Parashewanella spongiae: one gene and its partners. The protein of the gene in region 1 interacts with the protein of each later gene in a pairwise test. Links are inferred from orthologs where the notes say so. Each region holds a gene or a part of one and is shown on either strand. Other genes may lie near its edges.

Region 1 (4,733 bases):
TTTACTTGTGAGGTTGCATTATCCTGAGTGATTTCAGCGTCCTCAATATTAACTTCTTCTCGGGGAGCTTCATCTTGCCCTCTTGGTAAAACAGAATGGCTTTCCTCACCTGAAACACTCACCACTGGATTATTATCTTGAGGAAGTATTGCCTTATTTGATTTAATTTCGTCAGTGGTAGTCTGCGATTGAATGCTTGAAGGCACCGTTTGAATCGCTAATTGCTCTACTTCTTCAATGCTTGGTTGAGATAAATCAGCTTTTGTCCCAAATAGCTCGGCTTTTTGTATCCACCAAAGAATAAATAGTGCGAGTAACGTGAATACTATAAGGTAAGTCAACCATATCAAACGACTGTCTGTTGCTTCTCGAGTCGTTTTACGAGAAAAACTCTGCATCGCTGGGTCGCACAGTTTACCCAATTGGCTATCAATACATTCGTGAATTAACAAAGGATCAGCAACAACCAATCTCGCATAATTTTTTATGTATCCACGAGCATAAGTTGAAGAACCTATGTTGCTAAAGTCATCCGCTTCGATGTCATTTACAATAGTCATACGTAAATTCAGTGATTTCGAGACACTTTCAATGCTGAGATTTCTCGCTAGTCTTGCCGATTTTAGCAATGAACCTATTGTATGTACTGGTTCTTCTTGTTGTAGTGCTTGTGTTTCAGACACGTCTGATTTTAAGTCTTTCATTAGTGCATATTTGCTCGAATTTTTTTGGCTTGTGGAGAGGCAGGAAACTTTGCTTGTAATACTAATGCAAGAGTTTTAGCAGCCGTTTTATCATTAAGTCCAAGTTCAATATCAATCCCTAACGATAAACTTTCCGCCGTTTGAAATGCTACATTGTGATACCGCTCTAATTCAGCTTTGGCTTGCGGTAATTGTTTTAACTGGAAGTAAACTCTCGTTAGCTCTAATAATGACGTTGCTCTTCTAGAATCATACTTTAGCGCCAATTCAAAATACTTTCGCGCTTTTTCTAACTGATCCGCTTCTTGGCTACACAGCCCCAAATTTTCGTAACTTGACGCAGAGCGTGTGTATTTGGGCATATCAATCGCAGCAAGAAACATTTTTTCAGATTCAGAAAACTTTTTTTGCTGACAAAGAAAAACTCCAAAGTTGTTATAAGAGTCGCCAGTTACATTTTTACTGTTAATGGCATTATTATATGATTTCTCAGCTTTGCGGGTATCTCCTACTTTTTGGTAGTAGTAAGCCAGTGCTGTATGCACCTCTTCAAGATCAGGTGCATATTCTAGTGCTTTATCTAAATTGAACTTAGCTTGTTCAGTGTTACCACGTCTCAGGTAAGTTAATCCTAATTGCATTCTTTCTCTCGCAGCCGAAACGGGATCAAATTTATATTCTGAAACCGGATCACCAGTTCCATTATAAGTTCGCTCACTGACACAAGCTGATAACAATAACGCTGTAGCAATACAGCTGATTTGAAGCAATCCCTGTTTCATAACAAACCCTAAGACATTGAACTAATTAAAAGTTAATCCATTGTGACCGAAATTTGTTGCTCTTGCATGCGTTTTTTTGCTAGTCGCTGGGTTCTGTCTCGAATATCTCCTGCAAGTTGCCCACATGCCGCATCAATATCATCACCACGAGTTTTTCTAACAATAACAGTTACATCGTACCCCATTAACACCTTGGAGAATCTATCAATACGAGAGTTTGATGAACGACCGTACGGAGAACCTGGGTAAGGGTTAAACGGAATTAAGTTAATTTTACATGGCGTATCTTTTAACAGTTTTGCCAATTCATGAGCTTGATCGGTACTGTCATTAATGTGATCCAGCATGACATATTCAATCGTCACCCGACCTCTGTTCGCATTCGATTTAGCAATATAGCGTCTGATCCCATCCAAAAATTCTTTTAACGGATATTTTTTGTTAACGGGAACCAGAACGTCGCGAAGTTCATCGTCAGGTGCGTGAATACTCACGGCTAATGCAACATCAAGTTCATCGCCCATTTTGTCTAATGCTGGTACGACACCTGATGTAGAAACCGTCACGCGGCGTTTCGATAGACTAAAACCAAAATCATCTAGCATAATCTTTAGAGAAGGTATTAAATTCGATAAATTTAATAATGGCTCACCCATTCCCATCATTACAACATTAGTGATTGGACGCTCGCCCGTTTCTTTTTGAAAACCTAAAAAGTCGCACACTCGCCAGATTTGACCGACAATTTCTGACACAGATAAGTTACGGTTAAAACCTTGATGTCCTGTCGAGCAAAACGTACAAGCCAATGCGCAACCCACTTGTGATGAAACACAAAGCGTTGCTCTGTCTTCTTCAGGAATATAAACAGTTTCAACTTCTTGACCATCGCCCACATCAATTGCAAATTTGATGGTACCATCCTCAGACTTTTGGAAACTGGAGATCTCTGGTGCCACTATTTCACACTTCGAAATGAGTTTTGTACGCAATTTTTTATTGATGTTGTTCATATCTTCAATGTCAGTAACACCAAAGTGATAGATCCATTTCATCAGTTGATCAGCACGAAACGGTTTTTCACCCATATCGGCGAATAGCTGTCGCATTGCCTTACGATCGAGATCTAATAAATTGATCTTTTTATCACTCATGTAACTAACCTCAAAAATACAAACTAAAAAGCCCCTCAATAGGGGCGGAAGATTATACAGTCCCAACACTGCTTTGACCAGATATACCCGTGTTACCTGACTGATTTTGGCTAAGCGATGAGTTTATTAATATAAGGTAAAACGAATATTTATAGAAATATCAGTTTACTGCCTAAATGAACTGTTCATTTCTTTTTTTCAATGAGAGTAATACCAATTACAGTAATTAACTTCACACTCAGCAAGAGCTAAAGGATTTCAGTACAAGGCGCAAGTATGAAGTACTATATACCCTAACGGCCGCCATACAAAGCTGGCGTTCAACGCACTTCGTGCTTTTGTCGGGATAATTCAAAAACTTGTAACGTAGTAATGGCATCCTTTAGCCTTGCCCTTCAGGAGCTTGTATGTGTCCAAATTACTACGCAAAACTGTCTCAACGTAGCAATGTAATAACGACAGTTTTGTATGTCGATAATAACTATGTCTTCATCAATTTCACTTGTACTTTGAACACCTACATAGCTCTGAGCTGGGAATTTAATTACTGTAATTGGTATAAGCTACTTTAAAGTTCAAAACTGTCCAAAGTGTTGGATTAAGGGAAGACGCTATATACTAGGACATCGTAGGTTCGCTATCCAGATGTACCTTGGAAATGGCTGTCAGTGATTTTTACTTCTTTATTCATGCCAGCATAAAAGATAATACATGGAACAAGCGGTACTCTAAGCCTTTCAATTACGCTGTCTTGAAATTTACCATTAATTTTAATTTCTACTTTGGCTAATTGTTTTTCCACTGAAATCATAAGACATACTTCTGTGCCTTTTTCATAAAAAGGCTGAATTTGGGATTTACCTTTTATCTTTTCACTTTCAACTGCCCCTTTTCTGATCACTTTTCCTTCGTAAGATTGAAAAAATGAAAGTTGATTACACATGCACATCACGCTTGACGCATCGATTGCAACTTGCATTTTACTAGCCTTAAGAGATTGTGATACACCAATACAAGTACTTGCTCCTTGATCTAACTCAATTGTAAAGTCAAACTGGTAGCATCCGTCTTGCTGGCAAATGCAATTTAAAAATGCAAATCCTTTTTCGGATTTATCAAATTCTGATATCTCTCTTACAACTTTACTGTCTGTAGAACTATTAATAACCTTTAACTTACCTAGAGTATTCTCTACATCGAAGATAACTTTAGCTGGTGGTCTTTGCCTCGTTGCCTGTAGTACGGAAAGTTCAGGTGATTCCGCATTGCATAGTTCAGCCTCTATCCGTTTAAGGCTGGAGATTGCTGATGTTAAACTTGAGCTATCTAAGCGAGAATTGAAGATATTTTGATCATGGCTTTTTAAAAGCTTACTCCCTGAAAAACTTAGTTCAAAATGCAAAGTTTCATATTCATTACCGTCCAATGTGCAAATACACTCAAATTCCTTTAGATACTCATTTTTAATATTACCGATTAATTCACAAAGCTGTGATAACTTAACATCGATAGTCACTTCATCGCTCTCAAGGTTGTCGCAAATCTCATCAACCCGAGATTCAGTGAGTGATGTTTCAGCTTTGAGCCATTCTTTAGCTTTGGTTTTTAGAAGCTCGGTTGTCAAAGCATTTTCTGACGGCTTGTTACTGTCAACTGTGTTTTTGAGTGGTTCAAAATGAGTAGGGGAGTTAGAAGGAACGGCTAGGCTGCACATATTTTATACTTCTTTATTGCTAATGCCGGACAGTTTAAAATAATTAATTGTTTATTAAAGTTAAAGTTTATTAATGAGTTATCTTATACCTATGTAACTTCTCAATAACCCTTGGCAGCACTCGCTTTTTCCAGCACCAATTCTCCCAAGGATGAAATACTATTGCTCATTGAAAGTCGATCCTGAAGATATTGCCAAAACGATATTTTCAGTTTCCGACAAGTCTTCTTTAGGCTGGAAAATGTATCCCTACATTGTCGCCCTAAATCACTTCTAGTCCCACCGCTGATTTTTCGTCTCTTTACATGTTCCCGTAAGTCATTTTCACTGCCATTGGTGTGAAGTGGTATTTCTGGTCGGTCTAATACTCGAAGCAATG
Region 2 (4,890 bases), 3.5 Mb from region 1 along the record:
TATTTCATCGAGCACTCTAAACACATCGAAGCCAGAACTGACTTCAATATTCACAGAGCCAATACCATCACCGGCAACGGATGATATTTTTTTAATTCCATCGATTTCTTTAATGGCTTCTTCCACTTTTATGACAATGCCATCTTCAATGTCTTGTGGCGCGGCACCGGGGTAGGCAACCGACACTTGAACTTGGTTGATGTCATAAGTTGGCATCATTTCTTTCTTGATCATCACAGCACTAAACAAGCCACCAATGATAATGATCAGCATGAGCAAGTTTGCAGCCACGCTATTATGAGCAAACCAAGCAATCAATCCTTTAGGCTGCTCCATTATCGCTCACCTTGTAATATCATGCCCTGTCCCTGAACTTCGTCCGCTTTATCTCCTAAAATGGAAACTTCTAACCCATTTGACAACTGATTAAACTGAGCCAGCGAAATTCGCTCTCCAGACTTCAAGCTGCCTTGAATGTAAATAAACTCAGTGCCACTTTTGACTATATTCACGTCACGCATCGCAATTTTATTTGCTGCATCGATCACGGCCACTTGATTATCTCGTACCAAATGGCGAGGTAATTTCACCAGTTGTTCGACCTGCTTACCTTGAATTTCAGCGTCCACAAATGTGCCGAATTGCAATGGAAATCGATTTTGATCAAGCATGGCTCTTTGGTAAGGATCGTTAATTTCTGCAACCACATAAAGCATTCGATTTTCGTCATCAATCACGCCTTCACTACGAACGAGTTCAGCCTGCCATTGAAAGGTTTGTTGACCGACAGTACTGGTTAATCGCACGGGCGCATTAGGAGATTGAATAGAGTTGAGTTGAGTCATATCATCAAAACTTACGGGCAGGCGTACTTCGGCAATATCCGTGTTAAATAACTCACCGAGTTCGCTGCCAACCGAAACATACTGACCTAAATCTATGCTTCTTGTTTTCACCAATCCATCGAACTGTGCACGGATAAGCGTACGTTCAAGGTTACGTTTAGCTCGTGCTAATACAGCTTCAGCAGATTTAACATTCGCTTGTTCTCGTTGTAGTTGTGGTAATCGCAATCCTAGAGTTGGAGCACTGCCTTGCTTATAATCTTTAAACTCTACCTTAGCCACTTCACCACGGGCTTTTTCTTCATCCAATGATGCACGAGCTTTTGCAAGTTCAGCTTCAGCCAAAGCCAAGTCAGCTTGATAATCAGACGCTTCAATTCTTGCGAGTACATCACCTTGGCTAACCATTCCACCACTAATAAAAATGGGCTCAACATGAACAATTCGGCCACTGACTTCCGCAACGAGTCGAGTTTTATACTTAGGTTGCACCACACCAAATGAGGCTAAAGTTAGTGCAGACGTTTCAACGTTCACTTCCATTACCTCAACAATGGGTAATGATGGTTTTTGACTTTTTTGCTCTGGGTAGGCTTTTGATTGCGTTAACCATGCATAAATAAACGCGGCAATGACGATGATACTCACAGGTAACAATATACGTCTTAACCATAAACTCAAATTGCTCATAGGGCCTGGCTTTCCTTCTCAAGGCGAAATTCTGATCACGCTACCAGAGTTCATGTAAAATATAAACGCAATATTGTAAATAAATTGTGATAAGTATTCTTGATTTTTTACTAATACTAACAACAGCTTGCACACTTTTTAACCAGTCAAAAAATTGACGAAATTTAAGCTTGTGATTTACTTTATTAAAATCACAAAAAAAGGCCGCTCAAGCGACCTTTTTTGACGATAATAAACCAGCATTACCAATCAAGCTCAAAAAACTATTTTTTAGATTTCTTTTTCTTTGCCTTAGCTTTGGCTTTAATTTTTTCTTTGTTCTTTTTCTTAGCTGGCGCTTTAGCTTCTTTGTTTTTCGGTCTAAGAGTTTCAATCACTCGACGTTTCAGCTTTTGCTCTATGTAACGTTCGATTTTAGCTAAAATGCGCACATCATGAGCTTCAACCAGTGATATTGCAGTACCTTTAGCTCCAGCTCGTGCAGTACGACCAATACGATGAACATAAATGTCTGACGTTCGCGGCATGTCATAGTTAATCACATGAGTGATCCCTTCAACATCAATACCACGGGCGGCAACATCAGTACACAGTAATACATTTACTTCGCCTTTAGTAAAACGCCCGAGCGCCTGAAAACGCTTCTTTTGCTCCATATCGCCGCGCATAAAAGCACTACTGATCCCTGCTTGCTGCAAATGGCCTTCGAGACTTGCTAAACCTTCGCGAGTTTTGACAAACACTATCGCGCGCTCTACTTCTTCAGAATTCAATAAGTGGCACAGTAAATCAAATTTATGCTTTTTATTATCAGCAAGGTGCACCCACTGATGCACTTTCGCTTTTTCACTTCTTGGCGATTCAATCGTTACGTTTAACGGATTGATCAGCAACTCTTCAGCAAAACGCTTAACACCACCTGTTTCTAACGTGGCAGAAAACAGCATGTTTTGTTTTCGGCCTTGCGCTTCAGTAGCAATCGATTTAACGACCGATGAAAAGCCCATATCCAGCATGCGATCAGCTTCATCAATAATCAGGACTTCAACAGCTTCCGCTGAAAACTTACCTTTATCTAAATATTCTAATAAACGTCCCGGTGTTGCGACGAGAACATCATGCCCAACTTCAAGCATTTCTTCTTGTGGCCCATACGGAACACCACCAGTGATAATTCCTATGCTCAGATCAAGCTCTGTGGCCAAATGAGTCGCGTAGCGATGGATCTGACTCGCGAGCTCACGAGTTGGCGATAGTATTAACACGCGAGCGGGTCCTGGAAATCGTCTAGGAAAGTCAATCAAGTGTTGCAACGCCGGTAACAAGAAACTCGCCGTTTTTCCTGTACCCGTTGGTGCCATAGCAAGAATATCGCGCTGCTCTAAAGCTGCTGGGATCGTTTGTTGTTGGACAGTGGTAGCTGACTCATGCCCCATATATTTTAGGGCATCAAGTAAATCATGATCCAGATCGAATTCTTCAAATAGCATGGTAAGGCTCTCGGCATTTATTGGCGGCGCATTATATACCCAAAAGGTGCTGAAGTGCAGACTAAAGTTTTAAATAAAAAGCTTGAGTGAGGACTATCATTGCTTCGCTGTACTCTCCTGTCTTTTCTCGAATGATAAGCGCTGGCATTTCAATAGCAAAACTAATGTTAAACCCTACTTCGAGCAGCACTCTATTCGGCTGTTTTTCTCGAACACTGATGACACGCTGTTGTCGATGTATTGATAACTCCGAATCATTCAGCGCATTTTCGAAGAAACCCAAAGACTCAATTGGCAAAATCAAACTGGCTCGACCCGTTGACTTCAACAAACGTTCGATTTGAGTTAAAAGTACGGTAAAGGTTAATGAGTTTGTGTGCCTAGCTTCAGCGCGTTTTGAGTCTTGAGATTGCGGCCCTGATACAAAGTAAGGTGGGTTACAAATAATATGCTCGAAGCGTTCCTGTTTAGAACCCGTATATTCAGCGGTAAAGACATCAATACTTTGATTGACAATTTTCAGCCGTTCACCCCATGGACTTTTTAGGCAGTTGACTTTGGCAACATCACACGTGGTTGCATCGATTTCAACGCCCACTATCGTAGCTTCACTGCGTTGAGCTGCCATAATACTGAGCACACCGCAGCCTGTACCTATGTCGAGAATACGTTTTGCTGAACTTAAATTAGCCCATCCGCCAAGTACAATAGCGTCAGTGCTAACTCGCATGCCACAATGAGTATCGTCGATATGAAATTGTTTGAAGGTAAAAGGCATGTTTCGAGTATCTGGAAAAATCAAAATTGTACTGATAAAGCAGTGTGGATACCAGAATCTTCAGTAAACTCATGCAATTTTTTCAAAATATTAGACGTGATCATCTACAAAACTATCAATTTTCATATGTTGAAACTGTAGCCAAGTTCACAAATTTCGCTTAAGTTGTATCCATAAAAACAAAATGATCATTAAAAATGAGGCAAAACGTGCAGAACAATCATATGAGTGTTAGTGACACATTCGGTTTAGGTTTTATGACCTTTGCCTTTTTTCTAGGAGCTGGAAACCTGATTTTCCCTCCTTTTGCTGGTTATCTTGCAGGAGAAAACACTAATTGGGCTATGCTCGGTTTTCTCATCACTGCGGTAGGTTTGCCTTTGTCCGGCTTAATTGCGGTTGCAAAAACCAACGGTAATGTCATGTCACTTTTACCGCCTTTTGCTGCAACGGCACTGGCTGTTGCCATTTACATCATTATTGGCCCTGCATTCGCGGCACCTCGAACTGGCCTTGTTGCCTATGAAATTGGCGTAAAGCCATTTATTGACAATGCAACAGCCGTTATCCACATCGGTTCGTTGGAATTAAATCAATCACAAATGTTGTCGACACTTACTTTCTTTACGATTGCCATGTTGCTGTCGTTATACCCAGGAAAGCTTTTGGATAATGTCGGTAAGGTATTGACTCCTGTACTACTGTCTTTACTTCTAATTCTTGGCATTTCGATTTTGATGTTCAATGGTTCTGAACCGGGCAGTGCCATCGGTGACTACCAAGCCAATCCTTTAAGTAAAGGGATCATTGAAGGGTATAACACTATGGATACCTTAGCTTCTTTGATGTTTGGTATGCTGATTATTGACATTCTAAAACGTAAAGGGATCACTGAATCCAAATCACAAACTCGCTACTTAGTACGTGCCGCTATCATTGCAGCGTGTGGGCTTGCGTTTGTTTATATTTCTTTATTTATATTAGGATCTACGGCCGGAGAATTGGCCACAAACACTGAGAATGGTGGCCAAATCCTAACAAATTATGTTGATTCACAATTTGGCTCTGTAGGTTTATTACTGCTCTC
Region 3 (4,911 bases), 3.7 Mb from region 1 along the record:
GACTAATAACGATAATTGGGATTCTGTCGCTTGTTTGAGATTGAGCACTTGTTGTTTTTGCTCTTCCCTTTCTAGGCGCTCAGAGTTCATGTTCGCTTGCTGATCGACAAAGCGTGCATTACTGTTTTGATATAGAATGATAGCAAGCGCAGCTAGGATGACAGGCAGCATTAACCAACGTTTGCCAAGATGCCAACGTTTTACATCTTTTCTGCCTTGGATAAATACTGTTACACTCATATTCTTATCAAGCCACCAATTATCATATGAAAAAGCTACCTCACGATCTCAGTCAGTTATTGAACGTTTCCGGCAAACTTCCTGAGCTTAAGGAAAAAGCTGAATTATTATTAAGTTTAGACCAACTCATTAAACAGCAGCTGCATGGTCCAATTATCACGCAAATTAAAGTCGCTAACTTGCGTGAAAGCACATTGGTTGTTGAAGTTTCTTCAGCATCTTGGGCTACAAGACTCAACTTTCAAAAATCACAATTACTGCTTAAACTTCAAAATGAAGCGTTACCAATGCTCTCTAGTATTGACGTTAAAGTCAACCCAAGGATGTTTGCGGTCGCTTCAAATGTCGAGCAAAATCATGCGCATCTTAGTAATACAGCGGCCTCACACATTGAAGCTTTGGCTGAAAATATAGAAGGTAGCCTAGGCCACAAACTAAAACGGCTGGCTGCATTAGCCAGCCGTCAAAGGCATTTCAGTGATGATTAGGTCGTTATCGCAGCATTATTCATTGTCATAAAGCTCACTGGGACATCAGCCTCATTTTCATAACTGATCAATTCCCAAGCTTCTTGCTCGGCGAGTAATGCTCTGACTAATTTATTATTTAAAGCATGACCTGTTTTAAAGGCTGAAAACTCACCAACAATGGCATTACCTGCAACATAAAGATCGCCAAATGCATCAAGAATTTTATGTTTCAAAAATTCATCATCATACCTTAAACCATCAGGGTTTAAGACTTTGTATTCATCTAAAACAATGGCATTTTCCATACTGCCACCTAATGCTAAATCGTTAGCACGTAAATACTCAATGTCACGCATAAAGCCAAATGTTCTGGCACGGCTAATATCTTTAATGAATCCAGCGGTAGAAAAGTCCATAATCATATGTTGCTGGCTACGAGCTATTTCTGGATGTGAAAAATCAATTTTAAAGTCAATTTTGAAACCTTGATACGGCTTCAGCATTGCCCATTTATCACCGTCTTCAACTTTAATCGTTTTCTTAATGCGTAAATATTTCTTAGGCAAGGACTGTTGCGCGACTCCCGCTGACTGGAGTAAAAATACAAATGGACTGGCGCTCCCGTCCATAATGGGAATTTCAGGGGCATCGACTTCAATGATGGCATTATCGATACCTAAACCGGCTAACGCTGCGAACAAGTGTTCAATAGTTGCGACTTTAACGCCATCATCATTCGCTAACACGGTGCAAAGCATGGTTTCTCGAACTTGTTCAGCTTTAGCTGTTATGGCAACGGTTGGTTCAAGATCGGTGCGAATAAACACAATACCACTATTAACTGGTGCTGGTTTAATTGCCAATGTGACCTTATTACCCGAGTGTAAGCCCACTCCAGTAGTTTTCACCATTTTTTGAATAGTTCTTTGAAAAATCATTCAGTTACCAGTACCTAATTTTTTTAAATTAAAATTTTTCCGACCAAAAACAAACCGCAGGCAAGCTTGGCTGGTCGGATATGCTAACATATTTTTACGGTGAAACAAAAAACCACCGATATTACATTGTACAAAGCAGATCAAAATCATACTTTTACACGCATACTTTAGTCAGCTTGTTTGCGTAAAAACGCCGGAATATCTAAATAATCTATGTCATTTTTTTGGGCCGGACTCGCTTGACCAACGCCAACTTGAACGACATTTCCAGCCGTTGTAGTTGCCATATCAGGACTCGGCTCCGCCACTGATACTTTTTCAGATGCTCTAGATACCGATAACACTTCCGGAGCAGCTTCTGCTCTAGGAGTTGGTTTACTCACTAATGTGATATCAGGCTTTTTTTCTGCACCAATTCCTGTTGCAACAACCGTTACTCTAAGTTCATTACTCATTTCAGGATCGATAACCGCACCAACTACAACCGTTGCGTTATCAGAAGCGTAAGCTTTAACATGATTACCAACCGTTTCAAACTCTTCGATACTCATGTCCATTCCGGCAGTGATGTTCACTAACACACCTCGAGCACCAGCAAGATCAATATCTTCGAGTAAAGGACTGGCAACCGCAGCTTCTGCTGCTTCTTCTGCTCTATCTTCACCACTCGCAATACCTGTTCCCATCATGGCATTGCCCATTTCAGACATTACCGTTTTGACGTCCGCAAAGTCGACATTGATCAAACCAGGGCGGGTAATCAATTCTGCAATACCTTGCACGGCACCAAGTAACACATTATTCGCAGCCGCGAAGGCATCCAATAACGATGTGCCTCGGCCTAATACTTTTAATAACTTCTCATTCGGGATCGTGATCAATGAATCAACGTTTTTACCAAGTTCTTCAATACCTTGCTCGGCAAATGTCATTCTCTTTTTCCCTTCAAAAGGAAAAGGTTTTGTCACAACCGCTACCGTTAAAATACCTTCTTCTTTAGCAATTTGCGCGACGACAGGTGCTGCACCTGTTCCAGTACCGCCCCCCATTCCAGCTGCAATAAAAATCATATCGCAACCTTTTATCGCTGAACGAATGCTTTCTTTATCTTCCTCAGCGGCTAAACGACCGACTTCAGGATTTGCACCTGCTCCCAGCCCTTTAGTCACATCACGCCCTAACTGAATTGTAGAGCCAGCAGAAGATTTACGCAGAGCTTGAGCGTCAGTATTCGTCGCTACAAACTCTACCCCTTCGATATTGTGCTTCACCATGTGTTCGACAGCATTACCACCTCCGCCGCCAACACCGATGACTTTAATCACCGCTTCATCTGAGTGAGTGTCCATGATCTCAAACATAGTTTGAACTCCATATTGCCTGCATTAAAAACTAAAATTCACCTTTGAACCAACTTTTGATCCGGCTCAGAGCATCGGTTACGCCTTGACGTTCCGGACGCTCAAATTCACTGTCCATGATGCGTCTTGCACCATAATGCAACAAGCCGATACCTGTTGAGTAAAGTGGTTCGCTGACATAATCGTATAGGCCTTTTACTTCGAGTGGGCCTGAGACTCTAACTGGCATTCCGAATGTAGCTTCTGCAACATCAACGACGCCTTCAATTGAGGCCGTACCGCCAGTCAGTACTATTCCCGCCGCTATTTGTTCTTCATAACCGCTGTCACGCAGCTCTTGTAGTATCAATTCAAACATTTCTTGATACCTTGGCTCGACGACCTCTGCCAAAGTGTGCCTCGACATTGACCGCGATGGCCGGCCACCGACTGATGGCACTTCAATATTTTCTTCACGACTGACCGCTGCACTTCTTGCATTTGCAAACTGTACTTTTATTTGTTCAGCATGCGATAAAGGGGTTCTGAATATCTTTGCGATATCATTTGTGACTTGATTACCCGCAACAGGTATCACCGCACAATGGCGCAATGCACCATTCGTGTAGATAGCAATATCTGTCGTACCGCCACCAATATCCACAAGGCACGCGCCTAAATCTTTTTCATCATTTGTGAGTGTCGCATCAGCTGAAGCAATACCAGAGAAAACTAGATCATCCACTTTTAAGCCACAACGCTCAACACTTTTTGTGATATTTTTCGCCATATCGTTGGCACAGGTCACAATATGTACTTTTGCTTCCATCCGCATACCTGACATTCCCATCGGGCTTTTAATGCCTTCCTGTACGTCGATAGCATACTCTTGTGGTAATACATGTAAAATTCGGCGTTCCGTCGGTATCTTAACTGAGCGAGCTGTGTGTATAACATTATCCACATCTTCTTGAGTGACTTCATCGTCATCAATTGACACCATACCATTCTCGTTTTGGCAGGCGATGTGCTTTCCTGAGATGCTCAAATAAACAGATGTAACCTGACAATCGGCCATCAGCTCTGCTTGATCTAATGCACGCTGCAAGCTTCGAACAATCGAATCTAAATCATTCACCCCGCCTTTATCCATACCTCTGGAGGGGTGGTTACCAAGACCTACGACCGTAATTTCGCCATCAGGTAATACTTCACCTATTATCACGGCGACTTTTGCTGTTCCTATGTCCAATCCAACAATCAGATTTCTATCTTGGTTCTTGGTCATCAGTTATCGACTCTCACTTTGCGTTTGGGCCCAACCCACGGCTAAACCAGTATCGTATCGTAAATCAATTCTTGCTATGGCCTTATCTTGCTCCTTTAAATAAGGGTATACATCTATAAAGCGTTGGACTCGGCTTATTTTATCTTCACGCCCTAAGTCCAATTGAATACCATTATCAAGTAACAAATTCCATGCATGTCGCGGAGTTAAACTTAGTTGATTTAAACTCAACCCGTTAATTTTTAATAATTCTGCTAACTGCTCATACGTCGTTAAAATATTTTTAGCCATACCTTCAGGACCTGACAACGATGGAAGCTTCAGTGATTCATCCGAAAGTACTGCTTCAAACACATCTCCATGACGATTTAACCACGAGTTTCCGTTCCAGTGTGCCGCAACGTCTTGTTCTTTAATAAATACTTTTAACTTTGCTGGCCATTCTCTTTGTACTGAAGCTCGATAAACCCAAGGCAACGTCTCTAACGTTTTTTGAATTTCGGAAACATCAGCACTAAAAAAACTGCTTTTCAATAGCCCCTGTAAAGCGAGCTGTATTTCAAGATCACTGGTGTATTTTCTTTCGCCTTTGATCACCACCGCTTCTATTGGCAACTCTTTCGCATCATTTACGA

The links. Proteins that work in one complex are often made in the same cells at the same time.
Region 2: the proteins of rlmN (region 1) and srmB interact in binary tests that used the Escherichia coli proteins (3 or more experiments, as listed by UniProt). The link is inferred for Parashewanella spongiae from one-to-one orthologs.
Region 3: the proteins of rlmN (region 1) and ftsZ interact in binary tests that used the Escherichia coli proteins (3 or more experiments, as listed by UniProt). The link is inferred for Parashewanella spongiae from one-to-one orthologs.

The regions. Positions count from the first base shown.
Region 1 is NZ_CP037952.1:1,277,360-1,282,092, reverse strand. Bases 580-3,398 are described here. They hold rlmN (dual-specificity RNA methyltransferase RlmN), read right to left. Parts: upstream 2,641-3,398; coding sequence 1,519-2,640; downstream 580-1,518. Other genes in these bases: E2I05_RS04800 (hypothetical protein), read right to left, coding at 3,278-3,398; pilW (type IV pilus biogenesis/stability protein PilW), read right to left, coding at 704-1,486; E2I05_RS04815 (RodZ domain-containing protein), read right to left, coding at 580-704. Also shown: more of E2I05_RS04815, read right to left, coding at 1-579; more of E2I05_RS04800, read right to left, coding at 3,399-4,156; E2I05_RS04795 (IS66 family transposase), read right to left, coding at 4,456-4,733.
Region 2 is NZ_CP037952.1:4,806,325-4,811,214, forward strand. What follows is about bases 913-3,888. They hold srmB (ATP-dependent RNA helicase SrmB), read right to left. Parts: upstream 3,026-3,888; coding sequence 1,799-3,025; downstream 913-1,798. Other genes in these bases: E2I05_RS18950 (efflux RND transporter periplasmic adaptor subunit), read right to left, coding at 913-1,535; E2I05_RS18960 (tRNA1(Val) (adenine(37)-N6)-methyltransferase), read right to left, coding at 3,087-3,803. In the rest of the region: E2I05_RS18945 (efflux RND transporter permease subunit), read right to left, coding at 1-336; more of E2I05_RS18950, read right to left, coding at 336-912; brnQ (branched-chain amino acid transport system II carrier protein), read left to right, coding at 4,028-4,890. UniProt on the Escherichia coli protein: DEAD-box RNA helicase involved in the assembly of the 50S ribosomal subunit at low temperature. Exhibits RNA-stimulated ATP hydrolysis and RNA unwinding activity. Acts before DeaD.
Region 3 is NZ_CP037952.1:4,943,506-4,948,416, forward strand. What follows is about bases 913-3,909. They hold ftsZ (cell division protein FtsZ), read right to left. Parts: upstream 3,010-3,909; coding sequence 1,816-3,009; downstream 913-1,815. Other genes in these bases: lpxC (UDP-3-O-acyl-N-acetylglucosamine deacetylase), read right to left, coding at 913-1,648; ftsA (cell division protein FtsA), read right to left, coding at 3,041-3,909. In the rest of the region: E2I05_RS19540 (M23 family metallopeptidase), read right to left, coding at 1-240; E2I05_RS19545 (DUF721 domain-containing protein), read left to right, coding at 267-728; more of lpxC, read right to left, coding at 725-912; more of ftsA, read right to left, coding at 3,910-4,276; E2I05_RS19565 (cell division protein FtsQ/DivIB), read right to left, coding at 4,280-4,911. UniProt on the Escherichia coli protein: Essential cell division protein that forms a contractile ring structure (Z ring) at the future cell division site. The regulation of the ring assembly controls the timing and the location of cell division.